One region of the Colwellia sp. BRX10-1 genome, then DNA from elsewhere that is predicted to be linked to it. Evidence: predicted binding sites of a transcription regulator. Region 1 holds the regulator's gene; each other region holds the start of a gene.

Region 1 (5,413 bases):
GCGATGATGAGACTGGACATCTTCGCGTTCTTTTCTAAGATTGTTTGCTAATATTTCTGCAATATAAACCGATCGGTGTTTTCCACCCGTACAACCAATGGCGATAGTAATATAGCTGCGATTGTTTCTTTCTAAGTGGGGTAACCATGTCATCATAAAACTGTTAATTTGCCAGATAAATTTAGTGACAATCGGTTGGCTAGCAAGAAAGTCTCGCACGGGTTGATCTAAACCGGTAAAACCTTTTAAGTCTGTTTCCCAAAAAGGGTTAGGCAGAAAACGTGCATCAAAAACATAATCTGCGTCTTGTGGTACACCGTGTTTAAAGCCAAAAGATTCAAACACCACCACCATAGATGCCGAGGTTTTGCCCAAAATTCGCTCACGCACTAAATCAGATAATTGATGAGGTGATAACTGACTGGTATTAATATACAAACCCGCACGCGTGGAAATAGGCTCAAGCAGCTTTTTCTCTAAAGAGATGGCTTGGTCGAGTGGGATATTTTGTTTAATCAAAGGATGTAAACGACGCGTTTCACTAAAACGTCGAATAAGATCAGAGTCATCAGCATCTAAATACAGAATATCGAGTTTTACTGTTTTTGGTAGATAATCTAATATTTCTGAAACGTCATTAGGATCATTGGGTAAGTTACGTACATCTAAACTAACCGCTACCTTGTCGTAATCATTAATAACGGTATGTGCTAATGCAGGCAATAAATTCACCGGAATATTATCGACACAGTAGTAGCCTAAATCTTCGAGTACACGTAAGGCGACACTTTTACCTGACCCTGAGCGACCACTGACTATCAAGAGTTTCATTTGAGTTTTCCTGGATTATTATTAGATTTTATTAACGTTTAGCATGCTTTATTAAAGTAAAAAGCTCTTGCGAATTTTGGCATTTTCTTACTTGCTTTGCGAACTGTTTAGTACTAAATATTTGCGCAATACTTTGTAAGGTATCTAAATGTTGTTGGCAGTTTTCTTCGGGGACAAATAACGCAATAATAATATCGACAGCACGGTTGTCTATCGCATCAAATTCAACGGCTTGTTCACTGGTCAGCAATACAGCAATAACTTGTGACGTGTTAGTTAATCGACCATGAGGAATCGCAATGCCATTTCCTATGCCGGTAGAGCCAACCTTTTCACGCGCCATTAAGCTTTCGAATAATTGATGAGTATCAATATTGTCGAATTTTTTTGCCGCAGTTGTGCTAATTATTTCAAGGAGTTTTTTTTTGCTTGTACCCTTAATCGCACACAGGGTGCAATCAAGGGTAAGGATATCTTGCAACTTCATTATACTACTTAGATTCTTTGGTGAGTGAACAGGCGATAAACAGCATTAATGCTGATTCGTTTTACCTTTGTACTTCAATATTTGCCGGTCAAGCTTAACAACAAGACTATCAATAGAGGCATACATGTCAGCATTTTCAGCTTTTGCATGTAAATCAGAGCCACTAACGTGAACAGTCGCTTCAGCAATTTGATTTGATTTTTCAACGGTGAGAACAACATGAACATTATTGATATGATCAAAATGTCGGCTTAATTTTGCCATCTTAGTCGTGACGTTTTCTCGTAAAGCTTCGGTAATGTCAACATGGTGGCCAGAAAGATTAATTTGCATAAGCTTAATTCCTCATCTTTTCGTTAAAGTAAACTTTTTCGTTGGTTAGAAGGTGGAATAGAAAGTGACTCTCGATATTTTGCTATGGTACGTCGAGCTACATTTATCCCTTGATCGGCTAATAAATCAGCCATTTTACTATCACTAAGTGGTTTTGCTGGGATTTCGGCAGCAACAAATTTTTTGATTAATGCACGAATAGCTGTTGATGAACATTCGCCACCGCTTTCGGTGCCAACATGGCTTGAGAAGAAAAACTTCAGTTCGAAAATTCCACGTGGCGTATGCATATACTTTTGTGTCGTCACTCGTGAAATGGTTGATTCATGCATATCGACAGCTTCGGCAATATCATTTAAAACCATTGGACGCATGGCTTCATTACCATGTTCAAAAAAGCCAATTTGACGTTGCACAATACAGTTTGACACTTTTAATAAGGTATCATTACGGCTTTCTAAGCTTTTAATAAACCATTTAGCTTCTTGTAAATTTGAGCGAATAAATTGTGTGTCAGCTGTCGACTTCATCGAACGTGACATCGAAGCATATTGCTGATTCACCGAAAGTTTTGGCGCAGTATCAGGATTTAATTCGACCACCCAACGGCCATTTTTCTTTTCAACAGAAACATCAGGAATAACATACTGATCGTCACTCTTCATCACACTATCGCCTGGTCTAGGATCAAGTGATTGAATAAGGCGCACCACTTCGCGCAGTTGCTCTTCTTTCAGTCGAGTTTTACGCATTAATGTACGATAGTCTCGGCTACCCAGTAGATTAATATGGTCACGCAAAACTAACTTACTTTCTGCTAACCAAGGTGTAGCGGGGTCAAATTGATTAAGTTGAATGATTAAACATTCTGAAATAGAACGAGCAGCGACACCGACAGGATCAAAGAGGTTAATACGTTTTAGTACCACCTCAATTTCATCAAGCTCTACTCCTTCAATGGCAACACTTTCTAAAATGTCTTCACTAGATACCGTTAAGTAACCGGCGTCATCAACAGCATCAATAATTGCTGTCGCTATAGCGCGGTCTGTTTCGGTAAAAGGGCTTAATTCCATTTGCCAGCGCAAATGATCTTGAATGGAGTCTTGAGTCTCGCCTTGGTAAGTATAATCTTCTGAAGCTGGGCCTGAGCTTGAACTTGCTGCACCAGCCGTGTAGTTATCATCCCAAGTGGTATCCATGTTTAATTCTTCAGGGATATCGTTCTTGTCCATGGCTTCAGTGGTGGTGATTTCATCAATGGTAGGCGTAGCGTCTTCGCTACCATCAGAAGCAGGGGCTTCTTTAACGTCACCAGTACCGGCAGTGTGAGCTTCTTCAAGGTTGTCAGTACTTTTATCTTCGGGATTATTTGAAGACTCATCCATTTCTAATAATGGATTACTTTCTAAGGCTTCCTGAATTTCTTGTTGAAGCTCTAACGTAGACAGTTGCAGCAATTTGATTGCTTGCTGCAACTGTGGCGTCATGGTTAATTGTTGTCCTATGCGGAGTTGTAGAGTAGGGCGCATTTAGGTCATTAACTTCCTATTATTTTTAATGGGATATTTTCGTTTTTTTCATACGAAGATACTATTCATTTACTGACTACTATAGCGTGAATTGTTCACCAAGGTATACATCTCTTACGTGTTGATTTGCAAGAATTTGATCTGCAGTACCTTCTGCAATAAGTTCACCATGACTAACAATATACGCATGTTCACATACATCGAGAGTTTCACGTACATTGTGATCAGTGATCAACACACCAATGCCACGTTCTTTTAAGTGTAGAATAATTTTTTTAATATCACCTACTGAAATTGGGTCAACACCAGCAAAAGGTTCATCTAATAAAATAAATTTTGGTTCAGCAGCTAATGCGCGAGCAATTTCTACTCGGCGGCGTTCACCACCAGATAAGCTCATGCCTAAATTATCTTTGATATGACCTATGTTGAATTCTTCAACAAGATGTTCTAATTTCTCTTCGCGTTCAGCATCTGATAATTCTTTTCGTGTTTGTAAAATAGCCATAATATTGTCGTAAACACTGAGTTTTCGAAAAATAGAGGCTTCTTGTGGTAAATATCCGATGCCTTTTCTCGCACGCTCATGCATAGGCGCTAACGTCAGGTTTTCGTCATTTAAGATAATATCGCCACTATCACTTTCAACTAAACCCACAATCATATAAAAAGAAGTTGTTTTTCCGGCACCATTTGGGCCCAGTAAACCGACTATTTGTCCTGCTGAAACTTGCATACTGACATTTTTAACCACTTTTCTGCCTTTATAGGCTTTGGCAAGGCCTTTTGCCATTAGGGTGCTAGTGCTCATAAATTAATTTTTTCCTGAGTTTTCGCGTCTGTGGTTGTCGCTTTAATTTTTTCTTTCGGCTGAAAAATCGTTTTAGTGCGTTCGTTAGATTTACTTTCAGCATTAACATACTGAGTGGCAATATTGTAAGTAATTCTACTGCCACTAACCTCACTACCTTCTTGCTGTAATAACGCATTTCCTGAAATTATCACTAAATTATTTGCGGGCTCATATCTTATTTCGTCTGCTTGTAAGCTAAGAGGAGTACCATCGGCTAAGGTTTGTTTAAAGGTTGCTGGCTTCCCTTTAGCGATATAGGTTTTTTCTTCACTGCCAGATTGAGTCAGCACTTGTACTAAATCAGCACGTATAACTAATGAACCTTGAGTGATCACCACGTTATCAATATAGCTGAATATTTTATTTTTAAGATCAACGGCTTGTCTTGAAGCGTTAATTTCAATCTTTTGTTTTATATCAAATTTTTCAGCGAAAGCTGACGAAAATAGCGGAGTTGATAACAATAAGCACAGTAGGCTATTTTTTAACAATTTCATAAATTGATTTCACATGTTTAGTTAGTGTCATTTGGTTGGTGTTTAAGTCGACAATTAAACCTTTACCATCGATGGTAAATCCTTTACCGATAATTTTAATTTCTTGTTCTGAACTTATGATGTTAGTTTTTAGATCAAGTTCAAAGTATTTTCCTTGAACTTCTTGTAATAAGCTATCGGGATCTGTTGCTAACAGGCGGACATGCTTTGCTAATTTTACCCGGTTGTTATTGTATAATATGCCTTCATTGGCAGATATTTTCCATGCGGGCGCATCATTTTTGGGATGAAGTGTGTATTGAGGAAACTCAAAGTTGGTAATACTTAACTCAGGGTAATGTTCCATACGATGGGCATCAACAACATAAGCTAAACTTCCTTGATGTTTATAAACATTACTGTGTAAATTTTCGGCAATAAAATCAGGGGTCAGCGTCTTATCAATCGCTTGTAATTGTGGTGCTGAGGAATTTCTCCATTCAATTATACCGTAAACGCCTCCCGCAATTAGAAAAAACAACAAGGTTAAACTATAAAGTCGATTCATATACTCGCACCCGAAGCATTTGCTAAGGTGTTTTGGCTAAGCATGATTAAATCGCATATTTCTCGAACAGCACCAAAACCGCCATGGTTAAAAGTGGTGTAATTTGCGATAGATAAAATACTTGGGTGGGCATCTTGAACAGCAATACCCAAGCCTACGGCTTTGATACACTCATAATCAGGCATATCATCACCAATATAAGCAATTTCCTCGAGGGATAACTTTAATTGCTTAGCCATCGTTTTCAAGGCGGGTAATTTATTTTCTTCACCTTGCACTATATATTTAACATTTAAGGCTGACATACGTGTTGCGACAATATTTGATGTTCTC
Region 2 (5,413 bases), on a different contig from region 1:
TGCGGCTCCTTCCATTTCAACCGCGGCCATAGTCGGAAAGTTAGCGCGGGCTTTAGCAATATCATCATCAGCAGTCATAAAGGTATCGCCGGTAGTGATTAAACCCAGTAAGGTCTGGATATTTTCCAACTCAGCAACACCTGCCTGTGCGGCTTTAACGAGTGTCGGGTGAGGAATATAAGCAGCTGGATTACCTGGTAACTGACCAATCTCATAGCCAAAAGCGGTGACATCGACATCGTGATAGCGAACTTCTGAACTAATGACAATATCGCCTACTTTTAGTGATTGTTCAAAACCACCAGCAGAGCCAGTATTAACAATATAGTCAGGCTGGAACTTATCAATTAAAATCGCGGTTGCTAAGGCAGCAGCCACTTTACCAATACCCGATTGTACAATAACGACATTACTGCCGTTGAGTTGCCCTTGATAAAAGGTATAACCTGCATGTTCGGTTGTTACTGCATGAGTTAATTTTGCTTTTAAAATAGCAACTTCTGGCTCCATTGCGCCAATTATTCCTGCTTTCATTTTATTTCCAATTCGTTGATAACATCTAATAAAACAATTATAACGTGAAGATTCCCAGATGTCGTATATTTATGTTCAGGATGAACGGTATAGCGCGGTGCTGTGACTACATGGATGTAGGAAGTAGAGTAACGCAGGAGCAGTTACCGAGATGGCAAAGAGCGTATATGTTCAGGATGACCTTTCTCAGACATCCTGTCTTTCTAGGCATTAGTGCATCCTTGCACGTCAACGGTATAACGCGGTGCTGTGACTACATGGATGTAGGAAGTAGAGTAACGCAGGAGCAGTTACCGAGATGGCAAAGAGCGTATATGTTCAGGATGGCCTTTCTCAGACATCCTGTCTTTCTAGGCATTAGTTCATCCTTGCACGTCAACGGTATAACGCGGTGCTGTGATTACATGGATGTAGGAAGTAGAGTAACGCAGGAGCAGTTACCGAGATGGCAAAGAGCGTATATGTTCAGGATGGCCTTTCTCAGACACCCTGTCTTTCTATGTATGAGTTCAATAGGCACAAGATTATACGTCAACGATATATTACGATCACATTGCCACTCTCAGCCTTTATGTAGCCTTTATGGCATTAAAAACTGCCAAGCACGGTAATTATATCTAAGGGAAAACAAAAAAGTCAGCGAGTTAAATCGCTGACTTTTTATTTTAATAATGAGTTGATTTTATTGTAGAGTTTAATGAGGTAATGCGGCTACTTGCGGTGCAGGGATACGTTGCGACATAGCATTGCCTGTTGATGAGCCTAATTGCGCACGAGCGGCAATAGGAGACAAAGCGCCAACTTCTTCTCTATTTCTATTGGGTCGAGGTTTTAGCATGGGAGCAGGAATAATTTTTCCTTTAATTTTTGGCTCTGGTGGTCTGTTTCCTAAAAGTCGACTGTAAATACAAGCGCGGATCTCGTCAACGGTATAATTAGTTTTCACTTTAATACGAATATGAGGAATTGAAGATGCTTCTAATGCGCCGCTGACAAACCAGTCTTTTTTGATTTTATAGCCTTTACCTTGGGTATCAACTAAATCAATAACGCCACATAGCTTCATACTCTCACGATCACAAATAGCAAAGTCTAAGTATTTACTTTCGGCATTCGCTGATGCTGTTTGGCTTGCTCTGTTCGACACACCATGACGAATAGTGACAATATCAGCAAGTTTTACTCGATTAATAATACGGTATTTACCACCAAGGGCTTGTTCGAGCAAATTCTGAAAATTCTTCTCTGCTGGCGTAAAAAGACTTTGCTTTTTATCAAATGGAAAAGGAAAACTATTGTCGTTTAAGCGGCTAGCTAACAAAGCGACAATAACAATTAGGCTGATCATGGCAAAGAGAATTAATTCCATACACTGCTCCGGCGGTTCAAATTCTTGACGGTCTTCTTAATAACTGTTGAATAAGCAGAATTTGTGCCACAGATCATAATTTTGCTAGATTCTTTTAATAACCGTTAATTAAGGAGAATTTATGCCATAGATCTTAATATAAAAGGGGTGTATTAATGACCGTTCGGAAAGGAGAATTTATTCTATATATTTTAAGCTAAAAGACTCTAGTTATTATTTATCTAGAGTCTTCATTAGGTTTTGAGCGAATAATTATGCTGGGTATTTTGCCTCAAGTGCTGCATAAAGTTGTTGCTGAAAATCACTTGCACTGGCATCTAAGGTATTAACTAAATTAGCTAATACTTCATTGTCTTCTTCGCCATGCCAAACTTTGATATATGTCCCTTCTTTATAACCGTGGTCTTGACGGAAAAAATTCAAGGTGTTTTTGCCAACATATTGACGAAATAATTCATCTAGGTCCATATTCATCAAACGCATACAATCAGCTAAGGCAATCGCATCAAAACTTTTGTTAGTAACGGCGGCTGACGCTAGGTTTTCAAGGGCAATTTTAAAATCTTTTTCGCCTGAGCTTTCAGTGAGTTCTGTTGCTAAGGTGTCAGTAATACTTGTAACGGTTTCGCCTGTCATTAAACGTAAGCTTAATCCAAAATGAAAAATATCAACCAACTCCAGTTGCACTTGCGCAATATCTATTTCTTGATGTTTCCACCATTTCCATCCGTGATGGTCTAACATTTCAGCACACTCAACCCAAATGGCGCGATACCACTCATAACCATTTTCTTGCCAGGTATCACTAACACGAGTATTCATCGCGTCTTGCATGGTTAGCATTTGTTTTATTTGATTTTGTGCTGCTGAATTTGCGCTCATTTTTTTCTCTATTATTTGTAAATATCTATGGGGACTATTTTGCCGTAGAGAAAAGAAAGAAACAAGCAAACAAACGATGGTAATTTAATTAAAAAACTACCGCTAACTCAATACCGCTAAAGGCATAGTTTTTTGCTTGCCAGTTATAACCACTTATTTCACGAAAACGAACAAATGCTGTAACTTTTATTTGCTCAATCATCATCGAACTACCAATCCCTATATAGCCATCTGAATCGTTGTCATTGTAATGATGGTCAAAGTTATCATTTTCGAAATCTGTACTATAGCCCTTATTTCTATGTGAATAGTCATCGTCACTTCGATCATTAAAGGCAAGCTCAAGCAGATCAACGCCAAATTCAGCATAAAGACTAAAGTTAGAAAAATAACCTATTTTTATACCGCCTTCCCATGCAATAAAACCATGTTGATAATCAAAGGTATCGGTAACCCTTGCATAGCCTATTGAGCTATTAACCGAGAAACCTAAATAACTATTAAGTTTACGATGAATTACCTCTACGCCAACACTTGAATAATAGTCACTGTCGTTAGTTGCATGCTTAATAGAAATAATATAATCATTAGATTGCATTGCGTAACTATTCAAAGAAAACAAAATGTTAAAACAGATGACGATAATAATTTTGTTCATAATAAGCTCAGCAGAAGATTTACAGCCATTCTCATCTTATTACGGGTAAGTTTCAGTGATCTAATTGTTAGGATATGCTGAAAAACTGTAAGTTATTGTCAGATTAATTCTGTAGACATTGAGCCTTTAGTGCTGGCGTCATTTAAAAGTGGGCTTTTACTCTAAGCCAAGCATTGCTGTTTTGTTGATGTTGACCAAAAAAAGTATACTTTTCTTCACCCCAAAATAAATTCGCCCCAGCCGAGAATAACCACTTATCGCTATAGCGATAAGTAATTGAAGGTTTAAGATAACCATCCTTGTCTGTGGGAGAATAAAAGTTAAAAACGCTATAAATTAATTTTTGCTGCAATGTTCTGTAGGTTAAGCGAACGGTTAATAATTGACGGTTTTCATCGACTTCTGTTGCTGGCGTAGCAGAATGGCTAATAAATTGCTGATAATGTTTGGTTTGCTCAACATAGAACTGAACGCTAGCGGTCAGGTTTTTAATTACTTCTCTTTCAAACGCCACTAAAAACCTATTTTGACCATTAGCAATAAAAGGGTTAGTGCCGTTATTATCCTCAATACTGTTATAACTTGCATATTCAGCATTAAATAATCCGCCGGCTAATGACAATCGAACACTGGCTCCCCAAGCATTCATTTCTGGAAAATAAGCTTGTGGTGGCTGACTGTTATCTTCTGTAATACCTACGGGAGTTGGCCAAAAACCTTTATAACCATACAGCGCATATTCCACGCCATTATTGTTAGTCGCAAGGCGCGCTGAAAATTGTGCTTTATTGGTTTCTTTTACCCTAAAATTATCAGCGGGTGCAACAATGGCTTGTGCTTGCGGTGAATAAAAAGAAAAACGTTCGCCAGTGATGTAAACATCAGGGGTGAACTCAGGAGTCCAAGTGAGATCAAGTGAATAGTGACCAATATACCAAGTACCTTTCGCACTATCTGAAGGCGCTTTTAGATATTGGTCATCACGTCCTGAGAAGAATGATTGCCAGTTTTTTGCAAACAAGTCGTTAAGGAAAATATAATCACCGGTACCCCATGTCAGAATTTGCCGACCTAACTTAACATCTGTTTTATCAGAGGGGCTAAAACGGATATTTAATTCGCGTGTTTGCAAAAAAGTATCTTTTAATACATCGTCATAAATTAACTCTGCTTTTGAAACCAGCTCAAAAGATTCATGACTGTAATCAAGATTAACGCGTGTGGTGATTTCACTTAATGATGCGTTTGACTCAACAATATTATCCTGTAATAAATAGCCATAACCGGCTTCAACAAAACCTGAAAACTTCCAAGGTGAAACTGCTGCTTCGCTCCACTCATCACCCCAATTATCTGTTTCGTTTGCGAGAACATTAGCGGCAAAACTTGCGCTAACGACACAGAGGCTGGTCACTAGAAAAAAGAAATTTTTTACTGATTTTTGCACAATAATTTTGTCCATTTTTTGTTAAGCGATATAAAGACTCATAATAATCACGATACTGAATTAATTTCAGCAGTTAAAACGGGTCAGGATGAGCTCATACGATCACCCTTAGCTTATTAATCTAACCACTCTTTCGGTGGGTTACGTAAACTGCGCTCAGAAAAAATATCATTGGGTAAGCCAACATTATATTTAACATTTCTAAATTGCATTTCAGTATAGCTACCATCGGAGTGTTGAGTTATTTTTGAATGCATAACCGTGGTAAAACCATCAATAACTTCAGTTTTTAATACTTGCAGAGAACGTGATTTTTTACCTTGGCTGTCATAAAAGTCAACTTGCATCGGTAAAAAAGTGTTTTTATCAACACTGACAATATAATGATCAAATTCAACACTGTTTAGATCTTTAGGCTGAGCCTTGATCGTATAAAAGTTGTTATCAGTTTTTAACAGGGTAAAGTTATCTTCTGCGGGGTTTCTGCCTGAAACATCCTCATAAAAAAAATGTGCGCCAACAA
Region 3 (5,413 bases), 300 kb from region 1:
TATTAACGTTAGCGATGTTATTTGATGTAACATCCAAATCTTTTTGAGCAGCGTTTAATCCGCTCAACGCTATATTAAATGACATAATTGCACCTCATATAAAAAACTGTTTATCTTAATTATTTCTAATTTTCGAGTATTCACTCTTCATTGAAATAACAGTGGCTTAAATTTATTTAGTTCGAAGAACTATTAATTTAACCTTCTGATACTTCCACCACATCTGCTAGTGCCATGGAACTGCCACCATTAAGATTTAATAAAATATTTCCACCTGCACCGGCTAACGTCACACTATCAACTTTACGATAGGTCATCGCTTGTAATTCTGATGCTTCACCTTCCACTAATCCTGCAATTCTAAAACGATAAGCACCTTGTGGAGCGGGCTCGCCATTTGTCATCTTGCCGTCCCAATTAAAGGTAAACTCACCTGCAGCCACACTGCCAACAGGAACTGTTTGAATAAGTTCTCCAGCGGTGTTTTCAACATAAATATTCACATTACTTGCCGCTTTATCAGTGATCATTTTGCCTTTAACGGCTTCACCTTCAGCCATACCAAAAACATTATCATCAACTAGAACGCTACGACCCACTAACGAGGAGGCTTGTAATGCTTGACTCGATGACATGGATGCAGCAAATGATGTAAATTGTTCATTTAGCGTTGCCACACCGTCAGTCGTTGAAAACGCGGTCATTTGCGAAATCATTTCATTATTTTCAACGGGCTTAGTCGGATCTTGATGAGAAAGCTCTTTGGTCAGTAACGCAAAGAAATCTTCTTGCGTTAACATACCATTGCCATTATCCGTCTTAGTAACATCTTCCTTTTGCCAGCGCATGCCATCTAAAGGTTTACTTCCGCTTACTGTTTCCATATTTTATCCCACCTTTAATTGTTACTTGCCAAGCTGTAAGGTTTTATTCAGCATATTTTTTGCTGATTCAGCCAATTGAACATTTGTTTGATATGAGCGTGATGCTGAAATCATATTGGTCATTTCTTCAATCACGTTTACATTGGGTTTATAAATGAAACCATCTTTATCTGCCATTGGGTGTCCCGGAGAGTGCTGAATGTTTAAAGGCTGATCGCTTTCCACAATGCCTAAAACTTTGACACCTACGCCTGAGTCATCTTGTCCTGCGGCAGCTTTTTGCATCTCTGCGGCAAAAACCGGATGCCGTGCTCGATAGGTTGCATCAACACTACTGCTAACACTATCAGCATTAGCAATGTTACTTGCGGTGGTATTTAAGCGAACAGATTGAGCGCTCATACCCGTGCCAGATATAGTAAATACGTTAAATAGGCTCATAATTATTGCCCTGCTCCGGTGATGGCTTTTTTCAAGCCTTTAATCCTGCCAGTAAGAAATTGAATGCTGGCTTGATACTGCATTGAGTTTTCTAGATACAAGTTTCGTTCCACTTGTGCATCTACGGTATTACCATCGCCAGTATCTGGTTGATCTGGTGTTCTAAATTGCACCCCATTATTGGTTGCAATGCGAACATCAAAATGCTTTTCGTGGGTTCGTGACATACCTGATTGTTGCTTTTGAGAGGCTTGCGCTAAGGCAGACTTAAAGTCCATGCCCTTGGCTTTATAGCCAGGTGTATCTGCATTAGCAATATTACTAGCAATAACTTCTGCACGTTTAGAACGAACAGCAAGTGTTTGTGGGTGAATGCCAAGTGCTTTTTCAAAAGTGATAGCCATAGTGTTACCTCCAAATCAATGAAGATAACTATACAATTTCTATGCCAACGGGGAGTTTAGTGGGGGGATATTAAGTCTTTTTTTGATAAATGATACCAGGATTACAGCGAACCATATCAAAGTTTTGGTTTAAACCCGTTAAGGATTCCGAGGCGCCAAGAAAGAGATAGCCGTTAGGATTTAGCACGCCTTCAATTTGAGATATTATTTGCTTTTTAATTTCTGGTGCGAAGTAAATCAATACGTTACGACAAAATACAATATCAAACTTACCCATTAAACTATAACTATTTAGGAGATTTAGTTGCCTAAAGCTAACCATTTTCTTAACCGAGTCTTTGACTTTTGACATACCTTTATCGCCATTTTCAAAAAACATTCTTTTGCGTTCGGCTGATAAACCTCGTGACAAAGCTAAATTGTCATAATGGCCATACTTACAATGCTCAAGCATAGTATTGGAGATATCAGTGCCAATAATTTGAACACCCCCCGAAAACGCAGCAGGATTACTTTGCTTAAATTCTTGAACTGCCATCGCAATAGAATAAGGTTCTTGACCTGAAGAACTTGCCGCTGACCAAATTTTTAAAGGCGTTCTTTGATTTTTAAACTCAGGAAGTAAGCGTTTTTTCAATAGTTCAAAGGGGTACTCATCGCGAAACCACAAGGTTTCGTTGGTCGTCATGGCATCGATAACTGCGGCGCGTAACTGCCTTTCAATTGGACTGAGAGTACGAGTGACTAAATCACCTAATGTGGTAACATCAAATTTAGCCATTAAAGGGGCTAAACGGCTTTTTACTAGGTATTGTTTATTTTCACCTAAGACGATGCCACATTGTTTCTCTAGGAAGACTCTAAACTGATGATAACTGCTATCATCAAGCTGTCGGATTGACACTTCGATATTCCGCCTTAAATTATTATTATCATTTATTAACGATAGAATACGCTAAAAATAATGGGTTAATTAGCATTATTTGCTAGTTCATCTTTCTTTAACCATTTTTTTACTGCTGTGGCTAACTCATCAGGATGAAACTTTGGAATAAAATCTTCTGCACCAACTTTAGCAACCATGGCATTATTAAAAACACCACTTAGCGAAGTATGTAAAATAACCGGCATGGCTTTCAATCGATCATTATTTTTAATCTCAGCGGTTAAGGTGTAACCGTCCATTTCAGGCATTTCTATATCAGAGATAAGTAAAGCCACTTTTTCGGTAATTGATGTATGACACTCGGCTTCTATAGCAAGTAATTGATCTAAAGCGTCTTGGCCATTTTTAGCTAACAACATTGTTAAGCCTAATGGCTCTAGAGCTCTTCTCACCTGATTTCGAGCTACGGTTGAATCATCCGCGATCATAATTACCCGTTCGCCAAGACTAACTCCGACACTCGCATCAACAACACCTTCACTGAGTTCTGTTGAAATAGGACTAATTTCATTTAAAATTTTCTCTACATCTAAAATAGAGACCATTTTTTTGTCTATTTCTGTAACCGCCGTTAAATAGCTTGATTTGCCAGCACCTTCTGGAGGGGGCATGATATCTTTCCAGCTTAACGTGACGATTCTCTCAACACCGCCAACTAAAAAGCCCTGCACACTGCGATTATATTCTGCAATAATGACAAAGGAATTTTCATCTGGCACTATTTCTGGGCCACCTGTCGATTTGCTCAAATCGATCACTGAAATGGTTTGGCCACGAATATGGGCAACACCTTTAATAAAAGGGTCTTGTCCTGGCAGTAAGGTTAAGCGCGGACAAGGCATAACTTCACGTACTTTAAAAACATTAATACCAAAACGTTGTGGTCCGATTAAACGAAAAAGTAATAATTCAAGCCTATTCTGTCCAACCAACTGAGTGCGTTGATTTACTGAGTCTAAAATTCCTGCCATACAAACCTCATTTTACTTAATTCACAAAAAGGCACACTTCTTGATTGTGCTTACAGATACATATTGAACGTTCAATTTTTTGACGTTTAGTGCGTATTCGTCTGTTTTTAATTATTGTTAAACTATACATAAATTAAGCATAGACGAGTATTTTAATTTCCCTAGCAAATAGTTGACAAATTTATGAGCATATTCAAGATATTTATCATTCTTTCGCTAATCTCAGCGCTTTTTTCAAATCTAGCCTTTGCCCAAACGATGGACAGACAGCAACTTCAAGATTTTGTTACCCAATTTATAAAAAATAACACGCCATTGCCAAAGCAAGGAAAGATAAACGTTTCAGTCTCTACTTTAGATCCCAGAATTATTATTCAACCTTGTTTAACACCTTTAATCGCAAATATACCTGAAAATCATAATGGTAGAAACGTAAATGTTAAAATAAATTGCGACGACCCATCGTCTTGGTATCTTTATATTCCTGCAAAAATTCAAGTGGTCATACCGGTAGTTGTTGCAAAAAGTATCATTAGTAAGGGCAGTAGAGTTGATAGTTCAAATGTCACCATTGAATATCGCGATAAATATAGAATTCGTGGTGAGAGCTTAGATGATACCAGAATCGTTATTGGTACCCGAGCTAAAAGAAAGTTGAGGGCGGGTGTGATTCTAACTAAAAAAAATATTTGTTTTGTTTGCAAAGGCAGCCATGTCACGCTTATTGCGCAATCGAATACCTTGACAATAAAAACCTCCGGCATAGCCCTTGAAGACGGGGGGCTTGGCGAGCAAATAGCGGTTGAAAATGAAGGCAGTGGTAGAACGGTAACAGGGCGAGTATCGGCTATCAACGAAGTGATAATTAATTTATAATAATGGTTAAGTTATTAGGCTGCTTGCCGATAACAAGATAGTGAATATCAACCCGTTATCTATAGGATAGTATTATGGCTATAAATATCAATAACTTGTCAAACAACAGTCAGGTAAAGCAAAAGCTTGATCAACAAGTACAAGTCAAACAGCAAGCCACACAAAATGCAGCAAGTAGTGAACAAGGAAGATCTGTAGGTAAAGATTCAGTCTCTTTAACACCACAAGCTCAACAGTTAAATGAGTTACAAAAGAAAGCGAATGACGCACCAGCCGTTGATCAGAAAAAAATCGATCAACTCAAAAAAGCCATTGCAAATGGTGAGTATAAAGTTGATCCTGAAAAGCTTGCTGCCAGTATAGCAAATTTCGAATTTAAACTAGGCTAACAGTTTACTGTTAACCTAATCACAGGAGTTACACCTGATGACAGCGTTAGCAGCAGAGCAATTAATTGCTCAACAGTTACATAACCTACAGCAGCTTGAAGAGCTGCTCAGCGTTGAAAAAGAAGTCTTACAAAAACAAAGCCCACAAGCATTAACTGCCGTTACCGAGCAAAAAGAGGCTTTGCTAAAAGCCATACAGCAACTTGATGAACAAAACGCTCAAAATATTATTTTGAAAAACGAAGTTAAATCAGGTATTCATCAGCAAGAGATTGCTGAAATTGAAGCTATTTTACTGCGTTGTAAAGACAAAAATCAGGTTAACGGTCAAATCATACAGCAATCTTCACTTGCCGCTGAACGCATGAAAAACTCCTTGCTTGAGAATCATAACCGCTCATCAATGACCTACAATAGTAAGGGCAAGAAAAGTGGTGGCCTTAGCAGTTTAGGCATTAAAGCTTAGTAAAAACAACACGCTAATTAACAACAAAAAGCCTCA
Region 4 (5,413 bases), on a different contig from region 1:
GGTATTGTTCAAGGCTCAACACCTAAATTTTTTATTAAAAATAACCAACATAATATCAAGGGTCATTTGTTATTTACTTGGGGGATGATTTTATCCGGTGTTACCTTGTTGTTAGCACTGTTGATGTTTTATGCGACCAAGCTCAACATCAGTACTGAAATCATTATTATTGCAGGCTTATTTATTTTTGGGGCTGTTTTTGCTATTAATTCTGCGCTACATAGCTATGTGATTGTAGCCATGGCGAAAGAAGATGGCGTTTCTATGGATGTTGGCTTTTATTATATGGCTAATGCCCTGGGAAGGTTATTAGGGACTGTTATGTCAGGTGTTATTTATCAATTTACTAACTTAATTACCTGTTTAATCATTTCCGCTTTGTTTGCTGGACTTTCAGCCTTATTGATTAAACGTATTAGTCTGTCAAACGAATAAGGCGCAAAACAGTGACAATGTTAACGTTAACAGCATGCTGGTAACGTTAACATTCTATATAGCGATGAAGTTAGTAACGCACCGCTAAATCATTTAATTGGATGTTACCCAATAATTGCCCGTCAGTAGTCATTGCCTGTGCGCTTTGCTGAGACACTTGGGTTATTTTTACTGTGTAAGGGCTAACGTTAAAACCTGCATAGGTTTTTCCTGAGTCAGTAATGATATTATTTAAGTGTAATAGAGAAAACTCATCACCAACTTTTACGCCATGCCTTTTACCTAAATTAATCGTTAACGAATTACCAGCTATTTGCACTACCTTGCCACGAGTAGGTTGACACATCATATTTTCGTCGATATCAATGATCATATCCCCTAACACTTTTTCAATGGCCATTCCGTATTGGCTTTGCCAGAATACTTCGCTATGAACATCAACTTGCTGACGTTTGCCAAATTCCCATGGTGCAGAACTACGGTACTGCTTAGTGAAGACAGATTCACCATTAGTACCGTTGTAAATATATAGGCTGACATTAAACTGACGGTTAAAAACATCTTCTTGCCAGAACTGCCAACCGTTGGTTGAGGCTTGTGCAAAGCTAATGTCATTAATTTCAGAATACATGACATACTGAGTATCGCTGATATTAGCTAACGACATGGTGAGATTTTTTATTGCTTCAACTTGTAAGCTGTTATTTAATCTTGAGAACTGAGACTTCTCTTTTAATAACAATCTGGTGTCTAGATAAATACCTTGGTTGTTAATTTTATAAGCAAGTTTAGCCATCAATTTATTATCAAGAGCATAAATTTTACCGATACTCGCTTGCTCTCTATGCATTAAGTTACTACGGGTAATTAATAAAGACTTTCGATAATCAGAAGAGAAGCACTGTTTACTTTGTGGGAAGATGTCAGCACGAATGGTTACGGTGACCAAATTGCCCTCATAATTTTCATCAACCAGCTCAAAAGAGTTTACGGTACCGCTGGCGCGAATATTTATTTCATTTTGTGTCAATAATCCGTTAACCGTTTTTTGCACACTCGATACGGAAGCTCCGGCAACGAGTAAGGCTTTTTTTAATGCATTCTCTATGGCTAATGTTTTTGCTCGTTCGGCATTGCCCTGCATTATTACTGACTTTCCCTGAGCTTCATACCACTGGGCATCAGCAGAATGAGTGATAAAAAATAAAAGTAGAGCTGATATAAATAAGCGCATATGAAGTCCGTCAGTAAAAAAGGTTTAATATCTACTGTCGAATATGCAGTTTCTATGCCCACTTATTTTAATACGCAAGTAACTTTATAGATTGGCGCGATTTGTGCTTTATTTATATTAGAAACTATTTGATGTCGTTTATCGATATTACTGCAAAACTGATTATTCGCTTTCAGAGCGATCAAGGGGAGCTCAATGAAAAAGTGGCTTATTCCATTATTTATTCCAACGTTGATGTCGTGTTCATCAATGAATATGATGAGTGATGAAGATAATTTTTATAAATCAAAGCAAGAAGTACGAGGTGAAATTGACAGTTTCAATCTACCTCGACATGCGATAGCAGATGTTGTTAAAGGGCTTACTTATCAGATGCTTGAAAGCAGCTCTTTTGTAAACCCTAAAACACCTATCGCGGTAGCTTCTTTTGTCGAATTAGAAAACCTTGAGTCAACTAATTGGCTGGGTAATCAAATATCAGAGAACTTTGTTCATGAATTACAGCGCCATGGTTTAGTTGTTATTGATTTTAAAACGACGGGACATATTCGTGTCACTGCTCAAGGTGATTATGTTTTTAGTCGCGACTGGAAAGAGCTGCCAGAGCGGCAGATTATTGACTATGTTGTAACCGGTACCATGATGGAACAAGAAAATGGTGTGATGATTAATGCTCGGATGATTGGTATGCAATCACGTGTTGTTGTTGCCACGGCACAATCTTTTATCCCAAGCTGGGTAATTGGTGAACAGATTAATCAAGATGAAAGTGTTCGGATAAAAGATGGATTAATCATTCGAAACAGCGTTATGTTAGCAGAAGACGAACGTTCAATTAAAATTGTTAATTAGTTTTTTATATTGATGTAGGACTAACTTTTGGTATTTATGATGAAAAAAATTATTCTTAATATATTAACCGCTGGTAGTTTAGCTTTGTTACTTGCCAGCTGTTCTAGTGTTTATGACAAACACGTACAATGGCAAAGTGTTAAGCCTGAAACCTTCCCTGTGTTACATGCTATTGGCCAAGCGCCGATAAGTTTGCAAAACTCACAACATGAAACGCAGCGTATGTTGATGGCGATTAATGCCTCAAAGCTTGCCGCTTATGCAGAACTTGCAGAACAAGTTTATGGGCAAAAGATAAATGGTGAAATGACCATGTCACAACTGATAATGGGTAAAAATGAAGTGTCAGCGTCAGTTCAAGGTGTCATCCGCGCAGCTAAAGTGATTAAAAGCTATCCTGTTGGCGACAGTTACACCACAGAGTTAAGTTTAGACTTTGAAGATGTTTATAATATTTATTTAGCTTCTTCACCCAAACGTGAAATTAAAGCGGTTACCTATTATTAAGTGTTAACAGCACACCCTTAAAAATCATATTGCAGACTTGCATAAAAATATGCGCCGTTAAAACCGAAAGGAGCTGATCGGCGTGAATATTTGAATACACCTGTGCTATCAACAATGATATTACCTTGTTGATCTTCAATTGTGCCTCCTCGAGAGTTTCCTATACGATTTTTGTCAGGCATAACATCAAATAAATTATGACTACCCACAGTGACCGCAAGATTTTTTGACATTTGATGGCTAACGCTAATATCAGTTAATAGCTCTGCGCCATAAGTTTGTTTACCACCATCGGTTATTGTATATTTACCATAGTGATTGAACAATATATTGATGGTCCAGTGCTGGTTTTTATAAAGGGTGTTTACACTTATTTTATTGCGTGGTTGCCACTCTTCAATGATAGAAATATCTTGCTGTGAAAAAATTTCTTCAACGCTAATGGTATGCAGTGTGCTGTGATCAGGTGTAAATAACTTGGTTACCTCTGTATTGGTAAAGTTTGCCGCTAAGGTGAAGTTAATATCTCCAGAAAAAGCTTGAGTCTGCCAAGTAGCAACAATATCTGTGCCTTGAGTTGCGGTATCTGCACCATTTAAGAAAAACTGTCCTTTGGTAACAGACTCCTCAGTAAAAGCTTGGTCGAGTAGAGGTGATATTCCCATACCCAATTTACTACTAATGACAATACGATTATCAATATCAATCTGATAAAAATCAAAGCTAATATCTACATTTTCAGTAGGGCTATAGATAAAGCCAACACTGAGGTTGTCAGATTCTTCTTCTTTTAAAGAAGGCACCCCGAGTCGAGTGGTCAAAGTACTATCATTTCTGAATGTTTCCACTTCCTCACTCAACAATGAGCCACTTTCGTCAACAATAAACTGTGTACTGATATTATTGAAATACATTTGCTGCATAGAAGGTGCACGAAAACCTGTGCTATAGGCTCCGCGCAAAATAAGTTGCTGGTGTGCTTGCCAATGCACCGCAAGTTTTGTATTGGTGCTGTTACCAAATATATCATAATCATCATAACGAATGGCCGCACTGAGCTCGATAAAGTCATTGATTTGGGTCACAGACTCCGCAAAAAGTGAAACAACATCACGGCTCTCGTTAACCGCAAGTTCAGGTGCAACCCCCGGAAAACCTTGAATACCACCAGCGGCATCTTGGTCAAACAATGCTTGATTATTGTCGGTATCATAATCCTGAAAGCTGTAGGGGTTACCTGGTATTATTTGGTATATTTCTTGGCGAAACTCTGCGCCTAACGCGAGTGAATAATTTTCATAGTCTTGGCTAAAAAGTAAATTTACTGTCTCAAGTGACAAGGATAGCCCGTAAGCAAAAGCAGACTTTGGTAATTGAGCACGTAATTCATCTACTGTTAAGTCACTGGTTTGTAATAGATAGTTAGCGTAAGAAGCATTAAGTGAATCTTTAGTCGTATAGTCTATTTGGTTCTTGCCATAGGTATATGAAATATCAATGGCGCTGTCATTATCGAAAGCCACTTTATAGCCAAAATTGTATGACATATCTTTTATATCTGAATCTATTTTGGGTAAATAACCCTGAGGAATCGTTGCTTGACCATCGCTTAATAGTGGGTTTTCATTGTTATTCGCGCTGTGACGAAAGAATGCGGCAGATTGGTTTTCTCGATGTGAATAGGTTAAAAAGCCATAAAGTTGCCCGTTATTCAGTTCAAATGTACTGTTTGCGGCAAAAGAAAGTTGTTGATACGAAGGGTCGCCAATACGAAATGTTGCTCGGTTAGCGGATAACTCTCGAGGATCATCGGTTTGCCAGTGACCATTGTCCAATTGAGTGCACTGGCCAAATTGGCAGGCACCATGTAAACCTGAGCGGTTGGTACTTTGATGGTCGACTAAACTTAATGTGGCATTGATAAAGCCATCATCACCCAGCGGTAAACCTTGCGTATAAGATAGCTGAAAATCTTGACCATCACCTTGCTGATAAGCACCAGCTGATGTTATTAAGGTCGCTTGCTCATTACTATCGTTTAGCACAATATTAATAACACCCGCTATGGCATCCGAGCCATATTGTGCGGCTGCACCATCACGTAAAATTTCAATACGTTTAATGGCTCTTACTGGAATGGCGTTCATATCTGTACCAGCTGTACCTCGGCCAACAGAGCTATTAATATGAATTAAACTCGCTTGATGACGACGCTTACCATTTAATAAAATCAGTGTCTGATCCGGTCCTAAACCACGCAATGTTGCTGGCTGTAATACGTCACTGCCATCACTTATTGCTGAACGAGAAAAATTAAAAGAAGGTACTAGTGCTTGCAATATTTGACCAAGGTTAGTCTGGCCACTATTACGCAGAGTGTCCGCA

Evidence for each region. Region 1 encodes sigma-54, which starts transcription at its own class of promoters, with help from an activator protein. Its sites were predicted from a motif close to GTTGGCACGNNNNTNGNNT; they were not measured.
Region 2: H4J75_RS16735 (DUF2726 domain-containing protein) is a predicted target of sigma-54. The motif match lies at 1,956-1,974, and genes of this name have one in related genera.
Region 3: flgA (flagellar basal body P-ring formation chaperone FlgA) is a predicted target of sigma-54. The motif match lies at 3,674-3,692, and genes of this name have one in related genera.
Region 4: H4J75_RS07940 (flagella assembly protein FlgT) is a predicted target of sigma-54. The motif match lies at 1,713-1,731, and genes of this name have one in related genera.

Annotation. Positions count from the first base shown of each region.
Region 1 covers NZ_JACGWC010000001.1:444,362-449,774, reverse strand. Annotated here, with positions in the region: gene rapZ (RNase adapter RapZ) at 1-831, opposite strand, end outside; gene ptsN (PTS IIA-like nitrogen regulatory protein PtsN) at 863-1,318, opposite strand; gene hpf (ribosome hibernation promoting factor) at 1,364-1,651, opposite strand; gene H4J75_RS01995 (RNA polymerase factor sigma-54) at 1,675-3,183, opposite strand; gene lptB (LPS export ABC transporter ATP-binding protein) at 3,263-3,994, opposite strand; gene lptA (lipopolysaccharide transport periplasmic protein LptA) at 3,991-4,533, opposite strand; gene lptC (LPS export ABC transporter periplasmic protein LptC) at 4,514-5,080, opposite strand; gene kdsC (3-deoxy-manno-octulosonate-8-phosphatase KdsC) at 5,077-5,413, opposite strand, start outside.
Region 2 covers NZ_JACGWC010000027.1:20,546-25,958, forward strand. Annotated here, with positions in the region: gene mtnN (5'-methylthioadenosine/S-adenosylhomocysteine nucleosidase) at 1-534, opposite strand, end outside; gene H4J75_RS16735 (DUF2726 domain-containing protein) at 1,229-1,903, opposite strand; gene H4J75_RS16740 (dUTP diphosphatase) at 2,156-2,785, opposite strand; gene H4J75_RS16745 (hypothetical protein) at 2,874-3,443, opposite strand; gene H4J75_RS16750 (hypothetical protein) at 3,586-4,890, opposite strand; gene H4J75_RS16755 (outer membrane lipoprotein-sorting protein) at 5,007-5,413, opposite strand, start outside.
Region 3 covers NZ_JACGWC010000001.1:141,708-147,120, forward strand. Annotated here, with positions in the region: gene flgE (flagellar hook protein FlgE) at 1-85, opposite strand, end outside; gene H4J75_RS00635 (flagellar hook assembly protein FlgD) at 198-884, opposite strand; gene flgC (flagellar basal body rod protein FlgC) at 906-1,325, opposite strand; gene flgB (flagellar basal body rod protein FlgB) at 1,328-1,729, opposite strand; gene H4J75_RS00650 (protein-glutamate O-methyltransferase CheR) at 1,800-2,633, opposite strand; gene H4J75_RS00655 (chemotaxis protein) at 2,699-3,646, opposite strand; gene flgA (flagellar basal body P-ring formation chaperone FlgA) at 3,830-4,522, shown strand; gene flgM (flagellar biosynthesis anti-sigma factor FlgM) at 4,597-4,911, shown strand; gene flgN (flagellar export chaperone FlgN) at 4,949-5,377, shown strand.
Region 4 covers NZ_JACGWC010000007.1:13,006-18,418, reverse strand. Annotated here, with positions in the region: gene arsJ (organoarsenical effux MFS transporter ArsJ) at 1-435, shown strand, start outside; gene H4J75_RS07940 (flagella assembly protein FlgT) at 506-1,669, opposite strand; gene H4J75_RS07935 (FlgO family outer membrane protein) at 1,865-2,521, shown strand; gene H4J75_RS07930 (LPP20 family lipoprotein) at 2,558-3,028, shown strand; gene H4J75_RS07925 (TonB-dependent receptor) at 3,046-5,413, opposite strand, start outside.